One region of the Streptomyces sp. NPDC045695 genome, then DNA from elsewhere that is predicted to be linked to it. Evidence: predicted binding sites of a transcription regulator. Region 1 holds the regulator's gene; the other holds the start of a gene.
The links. Region 1 encodes HrcA, which represses chaperone genes, less so after heat shock. Its sites were predicted from a motif close to TTNGCACTCNGNNNNNCNGAGTGCNAA; they were not measured.
Positions count from the first base shown of each region.

Region 2: groES (co-chaperone GroES) is a predicted target of HrcA. The motif match lies at 4,555-4,581, and genes of this name have one in related genera.

Region 1 covers NZ_JBWKJU010000008.1:300,889-307,994, reverse strand. The annotation lists gene AC07DU_RS17425 (nitronate monooxygenase) at 1-169, opposite strand, end outside; gene dnaJ (molecular chaperone DnaJ) at 389-1,528, opposite strand; gene hrcA (heat-inducible transcriptional repressor HrcA) at 1,529-2,545, opposite strand; gene AC07DU_RS17410 (MBL fold metallo-hydrolase) at 2,705-3,430, shown strand; gene AC07DU_RS17405 (DUF3097 domain-containing protein) at 3,459-4,259, shown strand; gene AC07DU_RS17400 (ADP-ribosyltransferase) at 4,361-4,978, shown strand; gene hemW (radical SAM family heme chaperone HemW) at 4,998-6,230, opposite strand; gene AC07DU_RS17390 (AMP-dependent synthetase/ligase) at 6,530-7,106, opposite strand, start outside.
Region 2 covers NZ_JBWKJU010000002.1:447,785-454,890, forward strand. The annotation lists gene AC07DU_RS05140 (MOSC domain-containing protein) at 1-627, shown strand, start outside; gene AC07DU_RS05145 (SDR family NAD(P)-dependent oxidoreductase) at 659-1,432, shown strand; gene AC07DU_RS05150 (ester cyclase) at 1,521-2,237, shown strand; gene groL (chaperonin GroEL) at 2,339-3,970, opposite strand; gene groES (co-chaperone GroES) at 4,103-4,411, opposite strand; gene AC07DU_RS05165 (FtsW/RodA/SpoVE family cell cycle protein) at 4,743-6,173, shown strand; gene AC07DU_RS05170 (polysaccharide deacetylase family protein) at 6,164-7,075, opposite strand; gene AC07DU_RS05175 (polysaccharide deacetylase family protein) at 7,072-7,106, opposite strand, start outside.

The sequences.
Region 1 (7,106 bases):
GCTGCTTGATCTCCTGGTACATCCCGTCGGCGGTCTTGTAGCCACCGGCCAGGAAGCCCAGTCCGCCCGCCTCGCACACGGCCGCGGCCAGCTGCGGTCCCGAGCCGCCGCCCGCCATGGGAGCCTGCACGATCGGGTGGGGGGAGAGACCGTTCGGTGCCGTGGACATGGACATGGACTGCATCGTGCCATGTCCCGCTCAGCGGGCCGAATCACGGCATTCGCCTGGCATAGTCCGCTTCCCGAGGTGACGGACGACCGCCCTCCGGTCCTCGTCCGGTCCTCGTCCGGTCCTCGTCCGGTCCGCATCCGGCCGGCTCCGGCCCGATGCGGCGAGCCCGGCCCGGGGAATCCCCGGGCCGGGCTCGTGGCGGTGCTCAAGGGCCGGTCAGCGGCCGTTGAACGCGTCCTTCAGGCGGCTGAACAGCCCCTGCTGACCCGGCGCGAACTGGCCGGTGGGCCGCTCCTCGCCGCGGAGCTTCGCCAGCTGGCGCAGCAGGTCCTCCTGCTGGGCGTCCAGCTTGCTCGGGGTGGTGACCTCGACGTGGACGATCAGGTCACCGCGCCCGCCCCCGCGCAGGTGGGTCACGCCGCGCCCGTGCAGCGGGATCGCCTGGCCGGACTGGGTGCCGGGCCGGATGTCGATCTCCTCCAGCCCGTCCAGCGTCTCCAGCGGGCACTTGGTGCCCAACGCGGCCGCCGTCATCGGGATGGTCACCGTGCAGTGCAGGTCGTCCCCGCGCCGCTGGAACGTCGGGTGCGGCAGCTCGTGGATCTCCACGTACAGGTCGCCGGCGGGGCCGCCGCCGGGGCCGACCTCGCCCTCACCCGCGAGCTGGATGCGGGTGCCGTTCTCGACACCGGCCGGGATCTTGACCGTGAGGCTGCGGCGGGAGCGGACCCGGCCGTCGCCCGCGCACTCGGGGCACGGGGTCGGGACCACGGTGCCGAAGCCCTGGCACTGCGGGCAGGGGCGCGAGGTCATGACCTGGCCCAGGAAGGACCGGGTGACCTGCGAGACCTCGCCGCGGCCGCGGCACATGTCGCAGGTCTGCGCCGAGGTACCGGGGGCCGCGCCCTCGCCGGAGCAGGTGGTGCAGACGATGGCCGTGTCGACCTGGATGTCCTTGGTGGTCCCGAAGGCCGCCTCGTCCAGTTCCAGGTCGAGGCGGATCATGGCGTCCTGGCCGCGCCGGGTCCGCGAGCGCGGGCCGCGCTGCGAGGACTGGCCGAAGAAGGCGTCCATGATGTCGGAGAAGTTGCCGAAGCCACCCGCCCCGAAACCGCCCGCGCCGCCGCCACCGCCGGAGGCGGACAGCGGGTCGCCGCCGAGGTCGTAGACCTGCTTCTTCTGGGCGTCCGAGAGCACCTCGTAGGCCGCGTTGATCTCCTTGAAGCGCTCCTGCGTCTTCGGGTCCGGATTCACATCCGGGTGGAGTTCACGCGCGAGGCGCCGGAAGGCCTTCTTGATCTCGTCCTGCGATGCGTCGCGGCGCACGCCGAGAACGGCGTAGTAGTCCGTGGCCACTTACGACTCCGCCAGGATCTGTCCGACGTAACGTGCCACTGCGCGTACCGCTCCCATCGTTCCGGGGTAGTCCATGCGGGTCGGTCCGACCACGCCGAGTTTGGCGACTGTTTCGCCGCCCGAACCGTAACCGACCGAGACGACCGACGTGGAGTTCAGTCCCTCGTAGGCGTTCTCATGCCCGATCCGTACGGCCATTCCCGACTCGTTGGCCTCGCCCAGCAGCTTGAGGAGCACGACCTGCTCCTCCAGCGCTTCGAGCACCGGCCTGATCGTCAGGGGAAAATCGTGTCCGAAGCGGGTGAGATTGGCGGTACCGCCGATCATCAGCCGCTCCTCCGCTTCCTCGACCAGGGTTTCGAGGAGGGTCGACAGCACCGTGGAGACGGTGCCGCGGTCCTCGGCCTCGAAGGATTCGGGGAGGTCCTGGACGAGTGGGGGCACATCGGTGAAGCGCCGGCCGACGACGCGGCTGTTGAGCCGGGCGCGCAGGTCGGCCAGCGAGGTCTCGCTGAAGGGGCTCGCGCAGTCGATCAGCCGCTGTTCGACGCGGCCGGTGTCCGTGATCAGTACGAGCATCAGGCGCGCGGGAGCCAGCGAGAGCAGCTCCACGTGCCGGACGGTCGACCGGGTCAGGCTGGGGTACTGGACGACCGCGACCTGACGGGTGAGCTGCGCGAGCAGCCGCACCGTACGCCCGACGACGTCGTCGAGGTCGACCGCGCCGTCGAGAAAGTTCTGGATGGCCCGCCGCTCGGGCGTCGACAGCGGCTTGACCCCCGCCAGCCGGTCGACGAAGAGGCGGTAGCCCTTGTCGGTGGGGATCCGGCCGGCGCTGGTGTGGGGCTGGGCGATGTAGCCCTCCTCCTCCAGCACGGCCATGTCGTTGCGCACGGTGGCGGGCGAGACTCCGAGCCGGTGCCGCTCGGTGAGCGCCTTGGAGCCGACCGGCTCCTCCGTCCCGACGTAGTCCTGGACGATGGCGCGCAGCACTTCGAGTCTGCGTTCGCTGAGCATGCGCACACCTCCAGCTGTGGTCCGTTGCCGTGTACGGCCGTGGTCGTTACTGCCGTGGTCGTTGGCACTCTGGGCGTTCGAGTGCCAGACATCCCCCGCTCAGTGTACGGCCGGGCGGTGAGCCCCTGGCAAGGGAGGCCCGCCAGGTAGCGTCGCCGTATGGACGTGCATTGGGAAGAGGCGGGCTGGGAACGGCTGACCGGACGGGCCGGCCGGCGACGGCTCCCGGTGTGGGACTGCACGGTGGGACTGGTGGTGGGGGACGATTCGGTGCTCCTCGTGGATCCCGGTTCGTGCGTGCGGGAGGGCGCGCAGGTGCGGGCCGAGGCCGAGCGCCTGACGGGTCGGCGCGTGACCCATATCGCATTCACGCACGGTCATTTCGATCACGTCCTGGGCGCGGCGGCCTTCTCCGGGGCCGAGGTGTTCGGGGCGGTCGGACTGGCCGCGCTGCTGTCGTCCGGCCGCGACGAGCTGCGAGCGGACGCGGTGCGCCACGGGCTGGCGCCGGCGGAGGCCGCCGAGGCGGTGGACCTGCTGGTGGCGCCCGGGCATCCGGTGTCGGGCGAGTGGACGCTGGAGCTGGGCGGGGTGCAGGTGCTGCTGGCCAATGTGGGGCCCGGGCACACCGGTCACGACCTGGCGGTCTTCGTGCCGGGCCAGCGCGAGGTGGTGTTCTGCGGGGACCTGGTGGAGGAGTCGGGCGAGCCCTTGGCGGGCCCGGACGCGGTGCCCGGGCAGTGGCCCGCCGCCCTGGACCGGCTGCTGTCGCTGGGCGGGGACGACGCGCTGTACGTGCCGGGTCACGGTGCGGTGGTCGGGGCGGACTTCGTGCGTGCGCAACGCGCCACACTGGCCGCCCGTTTCGGCGTGTCGGGGGCATGACGCCCGCGGCTCTCCTAGTGTCGGCCGGATGCGCGAGTACTCCCCCGACCTGACCCCGCAGTGGAAGCGACCCGCGGCCGTGCCGCAGGTGCCGGCCGAACCCGACCTGGTGGTCGAGGTGGCGGGTACGGACTTCTGCGGCGCGGTGGTGGCCTGCGAGGCGGGGACGGTGACCCTGGAGGACCGCTTCGGCAAACGGCGGGTGTTCCCGATGGAGCCGCGGGGTTTCCTGCTGGAGGGCGCCGTCGTCACCCTGGTCCGCCCCTCCCGGGGCCCGTCCGCGCCCTCCCGTACGGCGTCCGGGTCGATCGCCGTGCCGGGCGCGCGGGCCCGGGTGGCCCGGGCGGGCCGGATCTACGTCGAGGGCCGGCACGACGCGGAGCTCGTGGAGCGGGTCTGGGGTGACGATCTGCGCATCGAGGGCGTCGTGGTGGAGTACCTGGAGGGCGTCGACGACCTCCCGGCCGTCGTGGCGGAGTTCGCCCCGGCCCCCGACGCCCGCCTGGGGGTCCTGGTGGACCACTTGGTGCCGGGCTCGAAGGAGTCCCGCATCGCGGCGTCGGTGACCTCGCCGGACGTGCTGGTCGTGGGCCACCCGTACGTGGACGTCTGGCAGGCCGTGAAGCCGTCCGCGCTGGGGATCGCGGCATGGCCGGTGGTCCCGCGCGGCCAGGACTGGAAGACGGGCGTCTGCCGGGCCCTGGGCTGGCCGCAGAACACCGGGGCCGCCTGGCAGCACATCCTGTCCCGGGTGACCTCGTACCGCGATCTGGAGCCGACCCTGCTGGGCCGTGTCGAGGAGCTCATCGACTTCGTGACGGCTCCCTAGGGAAAGTCTGGTGGGGCGGGGCGTCAAGGCAGGGCCGGCACACACTCACCTTCGGGTGACAGTGCGTGTACTGCCGACCACGCGGGGCAAGGGTGCTGATCATGATCACCTCTGCCTTGTGGCGGCGCTTCGCCGTCGCCGCCGCGCTCGCCGCCGCGCTCCTCCCGTCCGCCTCCGCCAACGCGGCCCCCGCGGCCGCCCCGCACGCCGCTCCGGCGAACTCCTGCCCGCTCGTCGAGGACCACCTCTTCGCCGCCGCCGACCAGCGGGCCGACCTGGACCGCATCACCCCGGCCCCCGCCTGGCGCACCAACTGCAACCAGCTCTACCGGGCCGACAGCCGTCCGCCGTCGACCGTCTTCGAGGAGGGCTTCCACCCGAAGGACACGCTCACCGGGCAGTACGACATCGAGCAGTACGTACTGGTCAACCAGCCCTCCCCGTACGTCTCCACGACCTACGACCACGACCTGTACAAGACGTGGTGGAAGAGCGGCTGGAACTACTACATCGACGCCCCCGGCGGGGTGGACGTCAACCAGACCATCGGCGACACCCACAAGTGGGCCTCCCAGGTGGAGGTCGCCTTCCCCGGTGGCATCGACCGTTCCTTCATCGTCGCGGTCTGCCCGGTCGACAAGGTGCGCAAGGTCGAGATCATGAACGAGTGCCAGGACAACCCGTACTACCAGCCCTGGCGGGAGAACTACCCGGGCTGACCCTCCCCTCGGGATCTGGTCAGTCGACCAGGTCCCGGACCACCGCGTCGGCCAGCAGCCGCCCGCGCAGGGTCAGCACGGCCCGCCCGGCCTCATACGGGCCGGGCTCCAGCAGTCCGTCCGTCAGGGCGCGGCGGGACGCCGCGAGCCCGGTGGGCGCGAGCAGCGACAACGGGACGCCGTCCACCAGGCGCAGCTCCAGCAGGATCCGCTCGACCCGCCGGTCCTCCTGCGAGAGGAGCTCGCGTCCGGCGCCCGGGGAGCGGCCCTCGGCCAGGGCGGCGGCGTACGCGCCGGGGTGCTTCACGTTCCACCAGCGCACCCCGCCCACGTGCGAGTGCGCTCCCGGCCCGGCGCCCCACCAGTCGGCGCCGCGCCAGTAGAGCTCGTTGTGCAGGCAGCGCCCGGCCTGCGAGGTGGCCCAGTTCGAGACCTCGTACCAGGAGTAGCCGGCCTCGGCCATCACCGAGTCCGCGATCAGGTACCGGTCGGCGTGCACGTCGTCGTCCGTCATCGGGACCTCGCCCCGGCGGATCCGCCGCGCCAGCTGCGTGCCCTCCTCCACGATCAGCGCGTAGGCGCTGATGTGGTCCGGCCCGGCGCCCAGCGCCGCCGCGAGGGACGCCCGCCAGTCCTCGTCGGACTCGCCCGGGGTCCCGTAGATCAGGTCCAGGTTGACGTGCTCGAAGCCGGCCGCGCGCGCCTCGGCGACGCACTCCTGCGGCCGTCCCGGCGTGTGCGTGCGGTCGAGCACCTTCAGGACGTGCTGCTTGGCGCTCTGCATGCCGAAGGAGATCCGGTTGAAGCCACCGGCGCGCAGCTCGGCCAGGTAGGCCGGATTGACGGACTCCGGATTGGCCTCGGTGGTGATCTCGGCGTCCTCGGCCAGGCCGAACTCGTCCCGGATCGCCGCGAGCATCCGTACGAGGTCCCCGGCGGGCAGCAGCGTCGGCGTGCCGCCGCCCACGAAGACGGTACGGACGGCCCTCGGGTCGTCGCCGAGCACCTTGCGGGCGAGGCGGACCTCGTCGATCAGGGTGTCGGCGTAGTTCTCCCGGGAGGCGAGCACGCCGCCGGTACCCCGCAGCTCGGTGGCCGTGTAGGTGTTGAAGTCGCAGTACCCGCAGCGCGTGGCGCAGTACGGGACGTGCAGGTAGAACCCGAGCGGCCGCTCCCCCGCACCCACCAGGGCGTGCGACGGCAGCGAGCCGTCTTCGGGCATGGGTTCACCGTCGGGCAGTGCGGAAGGCATACCCCCATTGTCCCGCACCGTTCCGTCCCCACCGCCCGCCCTCCGGCCACCGGGCGCACATCCACCCTCGTCGGCGGCACATCCAGCCCCGCCGGCGGCCCATCCAGCCCCACCGGCGTTCGAGGCGCGGGGTCCGGGGCCGAGCCCCGATCTTCAGCCCCGCCGGCGTTTGAGGCGCGGGGTCCGGGGCGGAGCCCCGGCACACGGCCCGCACGGCAGGCAGCCACGGCCCGGCAGGGCAGGGCAGGGTCCGAGGAGCGCGGCCCCACCACCCCACCCCGCCGAGCCCGCGGCAGGCGTCAGGCCTCGCGCGACCCCTCGTACATCTCCTCGATCAGGTGCTTGAACTCACGCTCGACCACCGGACGCTTCAGCTTCAGACTCGGCGTGAGGTCACCGTGCTCGACGTCGAGATCGCGCGGTAGCAGCCGGAACTTCTTGATCGTCTGCCACCTCTGCAGGCCCTCGTTGAGGGTCTGCACGTACGTCTCGATGAGCCGCACGGTCTCCGGCGCGGCCAGCACCTGCCCGTACGTCTTGCCCTCCAGCCCGTTCTCGGCCGCCCAGACCATGATCGACGGCTGGTCGAGCGCGATCAGGGCCGAGCAGAAGTTCCGGTCGGCGCCGTGCACGACGATGGTCGACACGTACGGGCAGATCGCCTTGAACTGGCCCTCGATCTCCGCCGGGGCGACGTACTTGCCGCCCGAGGTCTTGATCAGGTCCTTCTTGCGGTCGGTGATGCGCAGGTAGCCGTCGGCCGAGAGCTCGCCGATGTCTCCCGTGTGCAGCCAGCCGTCGGATTCCAGGACCTCGGCGGTCTTGTCGGGCTGCTGGTGGTAGCCCTGCATGATGCCGGGGCCGCGCAGCAGGATC
Region 2 (7,106 bases), on a different contig from region 1:
AGCGGGACGACGGGCATCGGCAAGCGCCCGGTCCCCGGGCCGGTCCGCGTCGTCTCCCCCGGCCCCACGGCCACCGGCCTCGGCAGCGGCCTGGAGGGCGACGCCGTCTGCGACCGCCGGTTCCACGGCGGCGACCACCAGGCCGTCTACGCGTACGCGCGCGAGGACCTGGACCGCTGGGAGCGCGAGCTGGGCCGCGAGCTGCCCGCCGGGATCTTCGGCGAGAACCTCACCACCTCCGGCCTCGACCTGAACACCGCGCTGCTCGGCGAGCGCTGGCGGGTCGGCGCGGACGTCGTCCTCGAAGTGGCGTCGGCCCGCATCCCCTGCCGGACCTTCCAGGGCGCCCTGAACGAGGACGGCTGGGTCAAGCGGTTCACCCGGGAGGGCCGGCCGGGCGCGTACCTGCGGGTGATCCGGGAGGGCTCGGTCGCGGCCGGCGACCCCATCGAGGTCGTCCACCGGCCGGACCACGAGGTGACCGTGGCGCTGTGGTTCCGCGCCTTCACCACCGAGCGCTCGTTGCTGCCGCGCACCCTGGCGGCGGGCGGGGCGATGCGGCCGGAGGCGCACGAGCACGTGCGCCAGTACATGGAGAAGTGCCGGGCCGAGGCCGGGGCGACGTAGCGCCGTTATCTCACTCGTCTAGGTTGCGCCTATGACGACTGCGTTGATTACGGGATCCACGGCGGGCATCGGCGCCGCATTCGCCCGGCGGCTGGCCGCCCAGGGGCACAACCTGGTGCTGGTGGCGCGCGACACCAAGCGGCTCGGCGAACAGGCCACCGAGCTGCACGACCGGCACGGCATCGAGGCCGACGTACTCGCCGCCGACCTCTCCACGGAGGAGGGCATCGCGGCGGTCGAGCAGCGCCTCGGCGACCGCACCCACCCGGTCGACCTGCTGGTCAACAACGCGGGCTTCGGCAACAAGGGCCGCTACCTCGAAGTCCCCATGGCCGACGAGCTGACCATGCTGAAGGTGCACATCGAGGCGGTGCTGCGGCTGACCTCGGCGGCCACCGGGTCGATGCGCACGCGCGGCCGGGGCGGCGTCATCAACGTCGCCTCGGTGGCCGCCTTCGTGCCCCGCGGTACGTACGGGGCGAGCAAGGCCTGGGTCGTGCAGTTCACCCAGGGTGCGGCGCGGGACCTGTCCGGATCCGGGGTGCGGCTGATGGCACTGTGCCCCGGCTTCGTGCGCACGGAGTTCCACGAGCGCGCCGGCATGGGCACGGACAACATCCCGGGCTGGCTGTGGCTGGACGCCGACAAGCTGGTGGCCGCAGCCCTGGCCGATCTGGCCCGCGGCAAGACCGTGTCGGTCCCGGACCCGCGGTACAAGGCGCTGGTGGGCGTGGTGAAGCTGACGCCGCGCGCGCTGCTGGGCGGGATGACCTCGCGTACCGGCCGCAAGTACGGGCCGCAGTAGTACTGCGCCCCTCCTCCCGCGCACCCGACCCGCCAAATGGGTGATATCTCACTAAAATAGACGTGTCCCATCCAGCCCGGGAGACGCCATGACATTCGTACAGATCATCGATTACAAGACCAGTCGGCAGGACGACCTCAACCAGCTGCTCGACCGGTACGTCTCGCAGAGCCAGGGCAGGCGGACCGTCACCCACAGCATCGTGGGCAGGGACCGCGAGGCCGAGAACCACTTCGTGGACGTGGTCGAATTCCCCTCGTACGAAGACGCCATGAAGAACTCTCAGCTGCCGGAGACCGACAGGATGTTCCAGGAGATGATGGCGCTCTGCGAGGGGATGCCGACCTTCACCAACCTCGACGTGGTCCGTGACGAGAACCTCAACAAGATGCTCGTGGACCGCATGTTCGACGAGTTGGCCATCACCGGAGACCGCGCCCTCGCGGAGGAGATCTTCGCCTCCGACTACATCGACCACGACATCTTCCAGGCCGACCCCAACGCCCAGGGGCGCGACGCCATCATGGCGGACCTCACCATGTGGCGGTCCTCCTTCGGGGACATGTCCTTCACCAAGGACCAGCAGATCGCCGAAGGCGACTTCGTCACCACCCTGTGGACCTGGAACGCGACGCACACGGGTGAGTTCATGGGCCTCGCGCCGACCGGCAAGAAGGTCAGCGCCACCGGCTCGACGACCTTCCGCTGCCGGGACGGCATGATCGCCGAGGGCTGGTGGCACTACGACATCATGGGCATGATGCGCCAGCTGGGGATGGACCCGATGAAGTCGATGGGTTCATGAGCCCCCGGCCCTGAACGGGAGCAACGGGAAGGCCCCCGCCCCGCCGTGGGAACGGCGGGTCGGGGGCCTCTCGTGTAACGGCTACAGCGTCAGCCGGGGTGTCAGTGGCTGTGGCCGTGGCCACCGTGGCCGTGACCGGCGTCGCCCTCTTCGTCCGCCGGCTTCTCGACGACCAGGGTCTCGGTCGTGAGCAGCAGGGAGGCGATGGAAGCGGCGTTCTCCAGCGCGGAGCGGGTGACCTTCACCGGGTCGATGACGCCGGCCTTGACCAGGTCGCCGTACTCGCCGGTGGCGGCGTTGAAGCCCTGGCCCTTGTCGAGCTCGGCGACCTTCGAGGTGATGACGTAACCCTCGAGACCGGCGTTCTCGGCGATCCAGCGCAGCGGCTCGACGGCGGCGCGGCGCACGACCGCGACACCGGTGGCCTCGTCGCCCGACAGGCCGAGGTTGCCCTCCAGGACCTTGACGGCGTGGACGAGGGCGGAGCCACCGCCGGAGACGATGCCCTCCTCGACCGCGGCGCGGGTCGCCGAGATGGCGTCCTCAAGGCGGTGCTTCTTCTCCTTGAGCTCCACCTCGGTGGCGGCGCCGACCTTGATGACGCAGACGCCGCCGGCGAGCTTCGCCAGGCGCTCCTGCAGCTTCTCGCGGTCCCAGTCCGAGTCGGTGGACTCGATCTCGGCCTTGATCTGGTTGACGCGGCCCACGACGTCCTCGGAGTTGCCGCCACCGTCGACGATGGTGGTGTCGTCCTTGGAGATCGTCACGCGGCGGGCGGAGCCCAGTACGTCCAGACCGGCCTGGTCGAGCTTGAGGCCGACCTCCTCGGCGATGACGGTGGCACCGGTGAGGGTGGCCATGTCCTGGAGCATCGCCTTGCGGCGGTCACCGAAGCCGGGGGCCTTGACGGCGACCGCGTTGAAGGTGCCGCGGATCTTGTTGACGACGAGGGTGGAGAGCGCCTCGCCCTCGACGTCCTCGGCGATGATCAGCAGCGGGCGGGAGCCGCCGGCCTGGATGACCTTCTCCAGCAGGGGCAGGAGGTCCTGGATCGAGGAGATCTTGCCCTGGTTGATCAGGATGTACGGGTCGTCGAGGACGGCCTCCATACGCTCCTGGTCGGAGACCATGTACGGGGAGAGGTAGCCCTTGTCGAAGGCCATGCCCTCGGTGAACTCCAGCTCCAGGCCGAAGGCGTTGGACTCCTCGACGGTGATGACACCGTCCTTGCCGACCTTGTCCATCGCCTCGGCGATGAGCTCGCCGACCTGGGCGTCCTGCGCGGAGAGCGCGGCCACGGCGGCGATGTCGGACTTGTCCTCGATCGGGCGGGCGGTCGCGAGGAGCTCCTCGGACACGGCCTTGACCGCGGCGTCGATGCCCTTCTTCAGGGCGGCCGGGGAGGCGCCCGCGGCGACGTTGCGCAGACCCTCGCGGACCAGCGCCTGGGCCAGCACGGTGGCGGTGGTGGTGCCGTCACCCGCGATGTCGTTGGTCTTGGTCGCCACCTCCTTCACGAGCTGCGCGCCCAGGTTCTCGTACGGGTCGTCCAGCTCGACCTCGCGGGCGATGGTGACACCGTCGTTGGTGATGGTGGGCGCGCCGAACTTCTTGTCGATGACGACGTTGCGGCCCTTGGGGCCGATCGTCACCTTGACCGTGTCGGCAAGCTTGTTGACGCCGCGCTCGAGGGCGCGACGGGCGTCCTCGTCAAACTTAAGAATCTTCGGCATGGGAGCGGTTAGCCCTCTCGTTGCGATCCCCGGCCGCTCACCGCGACCGCCTAGAACGAACTACGCCCCTCGCCGCCCGGCATCAGCAGGGGTGACCAGGGGCGTAGCTCAAAGCAAAACTGGAGAAGTGACTTACTTCTCGACGATCGCGAGCACGTCGCGGGCCGAGAGGACGAGGTACTCCTCGCCGCTGTACTTCACTTCGGTGCCGCCGTACTTGCTGTACAGCACGATGTCGCCGACGTTGACGTCCAGCGGGAGACGCTGGCCGTCCTCGAAGCGGCCCGGGCCCACCGCAAGGACGACGCCCTCCTGGGGCTTCTCCTTCGCGGTGTCCGGGATGACCAGGCCAGAGGCCGTGGTCTGCTCGGCGTCGAGCGGCTGGACCACAATGCGGTCCTCGAGCGGCTTGATGGCAACCTTGGAGCTGGTGGTCGTCACGATCCGACCTCCCCCTTCGGAGATCCGGGGTTAACTGTCTGAGGTGGCGACCAGGTCGATCCGTCGTCGCGGGTGCCGGACCTGCCTGTCGCTGTGTTGGCACTCACCAGTGGCGAGTGCCAGATGCGACACTATTCCGGCGATTAGCACTCGGTCAAGCGGAGTGCCAATTCTCGCCGTCGGCGTTGCGTGGATCGCGCCGGTGAACCGACGAAAACGACGTACATACGTTCGAAATAGTCCCCCGGAGGAACCACGGGGAGGGCGTCGGCGTCGTAGATGATATGAAGATAAAGCGGCTGATAGCCGAGCAGATCGGACCCGGTATCCCGTGCGCGGCCTGAAACCGCTGACGTCGGCGGGCGCACGACGCCGCACGGAGGCACTGCTCCTGGCCTTCGTCATCGCCATCGCCGTCCTCGGCCACGCCAGCGCCGGCCTCGCCATGAACGACGAGCTCCCGCCGAACCTCGCGGGCTTCGCCGTCAGCATGACCCTGCTGTCGCTGGTCGGGCACTTGGGCGTGCGCCGCTTCGCCGCCCACGCGGATCCGCTGATCTTCCCGCTCGCCATGCTGCTGTCCGGGCTCGGGCTGGTGCTCCTGCACCGTCTCGACCAGGGCTACATCGAGCGCTACAACTCGGAGGCGAACGCCCCCGGACAGCTGGTGTGGACGGTGGTCGGGGTCGCGGCCTGCCTCCTGGTGCTGGCGCTGCTGCGCGACCACCGGCTGCTGCAACGGTTCATCTACATCACGATGGCCGTCGCGCTGGTGCTGCTGATCGCACCGGCCTTCTTCGGCGCGGACACCTACGGCGCCAAGCGCTGGATCAAACTCTTCGGCTTCTCACTCCAGCCCGGCGAGTTCGTGAAGATCATGATCGCGGTCTTCTTCGCCGGATACCTGGTCGTCCACCGGGACTCGCTGGCCCTGACGGGCCGCAGGTTCCTGGGCGTGCGCCTGCCCCCGATGCGCCAGCTCGGCCCGATCGTCACCGTGTGGATCGTCTCGATGCTGGTGCTGGTCTTCGAACGCGACCTCGGCACGTCACTGATCTTCTTCGGCGTCTTCGTGGTGATGCTGTACGTGGCCACCGAGCGCACCAGCTGGATCGTGTGCGGCGTGCTCATGGCCGCGGGGGGCGCCTTCGTGGTCGGCTCGACGGAGCCGCACGTCAAGGCGCGCGTGGCGGCGTGGCTCAACCCGCTCTCGTACTACTGGGAGGTGCGGCCGCCGGGGGTCACCTCGGACCAGTCGGCGCAGGCGCTGTTCAGCTTCGGCACGGGCGGCGTCTCGGGCACCGGCCTGGGCCTGGGCCACCCCGAGCTGATCGCTTTCGCCGGGCGCAGCGACTTCATCCTGACCACGGTGGGCGAGGAGCTCGGCCTGGCCGGGGTCATGGCCGTCCTGATCCTCTACGCGCTCCTCGTGCAGCGGGGCCTGCGCATGGCGCTCGGCGCGCGCGACCCCTTCGGCAAACTGCTGGCGGTGGGCCTGGCCTCGGCGCTGGCCCTCCAGGTCTTCGTGGTCGCGGGCGGCGTCACCGGCCTGATCCCCCTGACGGGCAAGGCCCTGCCCTTCCTGGCGAAGGGCGGCTCCTCGCTCCTGGCGAACTGGGTGATGATCGCCCTGCTCCTGCGCATCAGCGACAGCGCGGAGCGCCAACGCGAGGCGGAGACCCGCGAGGCGGTCGGGGGGCTTCGGGTCGGGGGGCTTCCGGTCGGGGGGCTTCCGGTCGCGGGAGCCTCGCCTTACAAGTAGTCCTCCAAGCGGCCTATCCGGTACCCCTGTTCCTGGATGCGCTGGAGCATGCGGGTCGTCATCTGGGTTTCCGTCGAGCCCTTGAGCTCGGACGGGCCGCGGAAGTGGGCCAGGATGATGTCGCCCGGTGCGAGGGCGGAGCCCTGGGCGTACTGGAAGTTGTTGATCTGCATCGAGACCCGCCACAGGACCAGGGACGAGACCCCGCACTCCGAGGCTGCCCGGAGGGTGTCGTCGTTGTAGTTGCCGAACGGCGGGCGGAAGAGCGGCGGGCGCTGGCCGAAGCGCTTCTCCAGGCGGTCCTGCTGGCCGCATATCTCCTTCTTCTGCCCCTCGTAGGACAGGGTCCGCAGGTTCGGGTGCGTCAGCGTGTGGTTGTTCACGGTGCTCGCCGAGCCGTTGTCGCGGAGCTTCTCGAAGTGCCCGTAGTCCGACGAGGCCACACTGTCCGTCAGGAACATGCTGATCGGCAGCTTCAGGTCGGCCGCCATCTTCAGGAACTCGGGGTCCTTCTCCGCGCCGTCGTCGAAGGTCAGGAAGACGACCTTGTCCTGCGGCGGGACGGGTATTCGGTCTATCACCGGCACCTTGCCCGGGGCCGCCTTCGGTATCTGCGGCTTCTGGGCGGGCTTGGGCGCGTACGCGAGGGGGGCCGTCAGGCCCCACTTCCTGTACGCCTCGTCGGAGGCGGAGCCGGCCCCCGGCGACGTCGCGGGCGCCGACGGCGTGGCGGCGCCCTTCGGATCCTTGGAATCCTTCGGGTCCTTGGCCCCCGAGGGTTCCTGGGACGCCTTGCGGCCCAGTCGCTCGATGGGCTCCACACTGTCCCCGCACCCCGTCAGGGACAGCGCGAGCACGCCGGCCGCCAGCGTTCCGGCTACCAACCGGCGCGCGCACTTCACAGATAGTCCTCCAGGCGAGCCACGGCATACC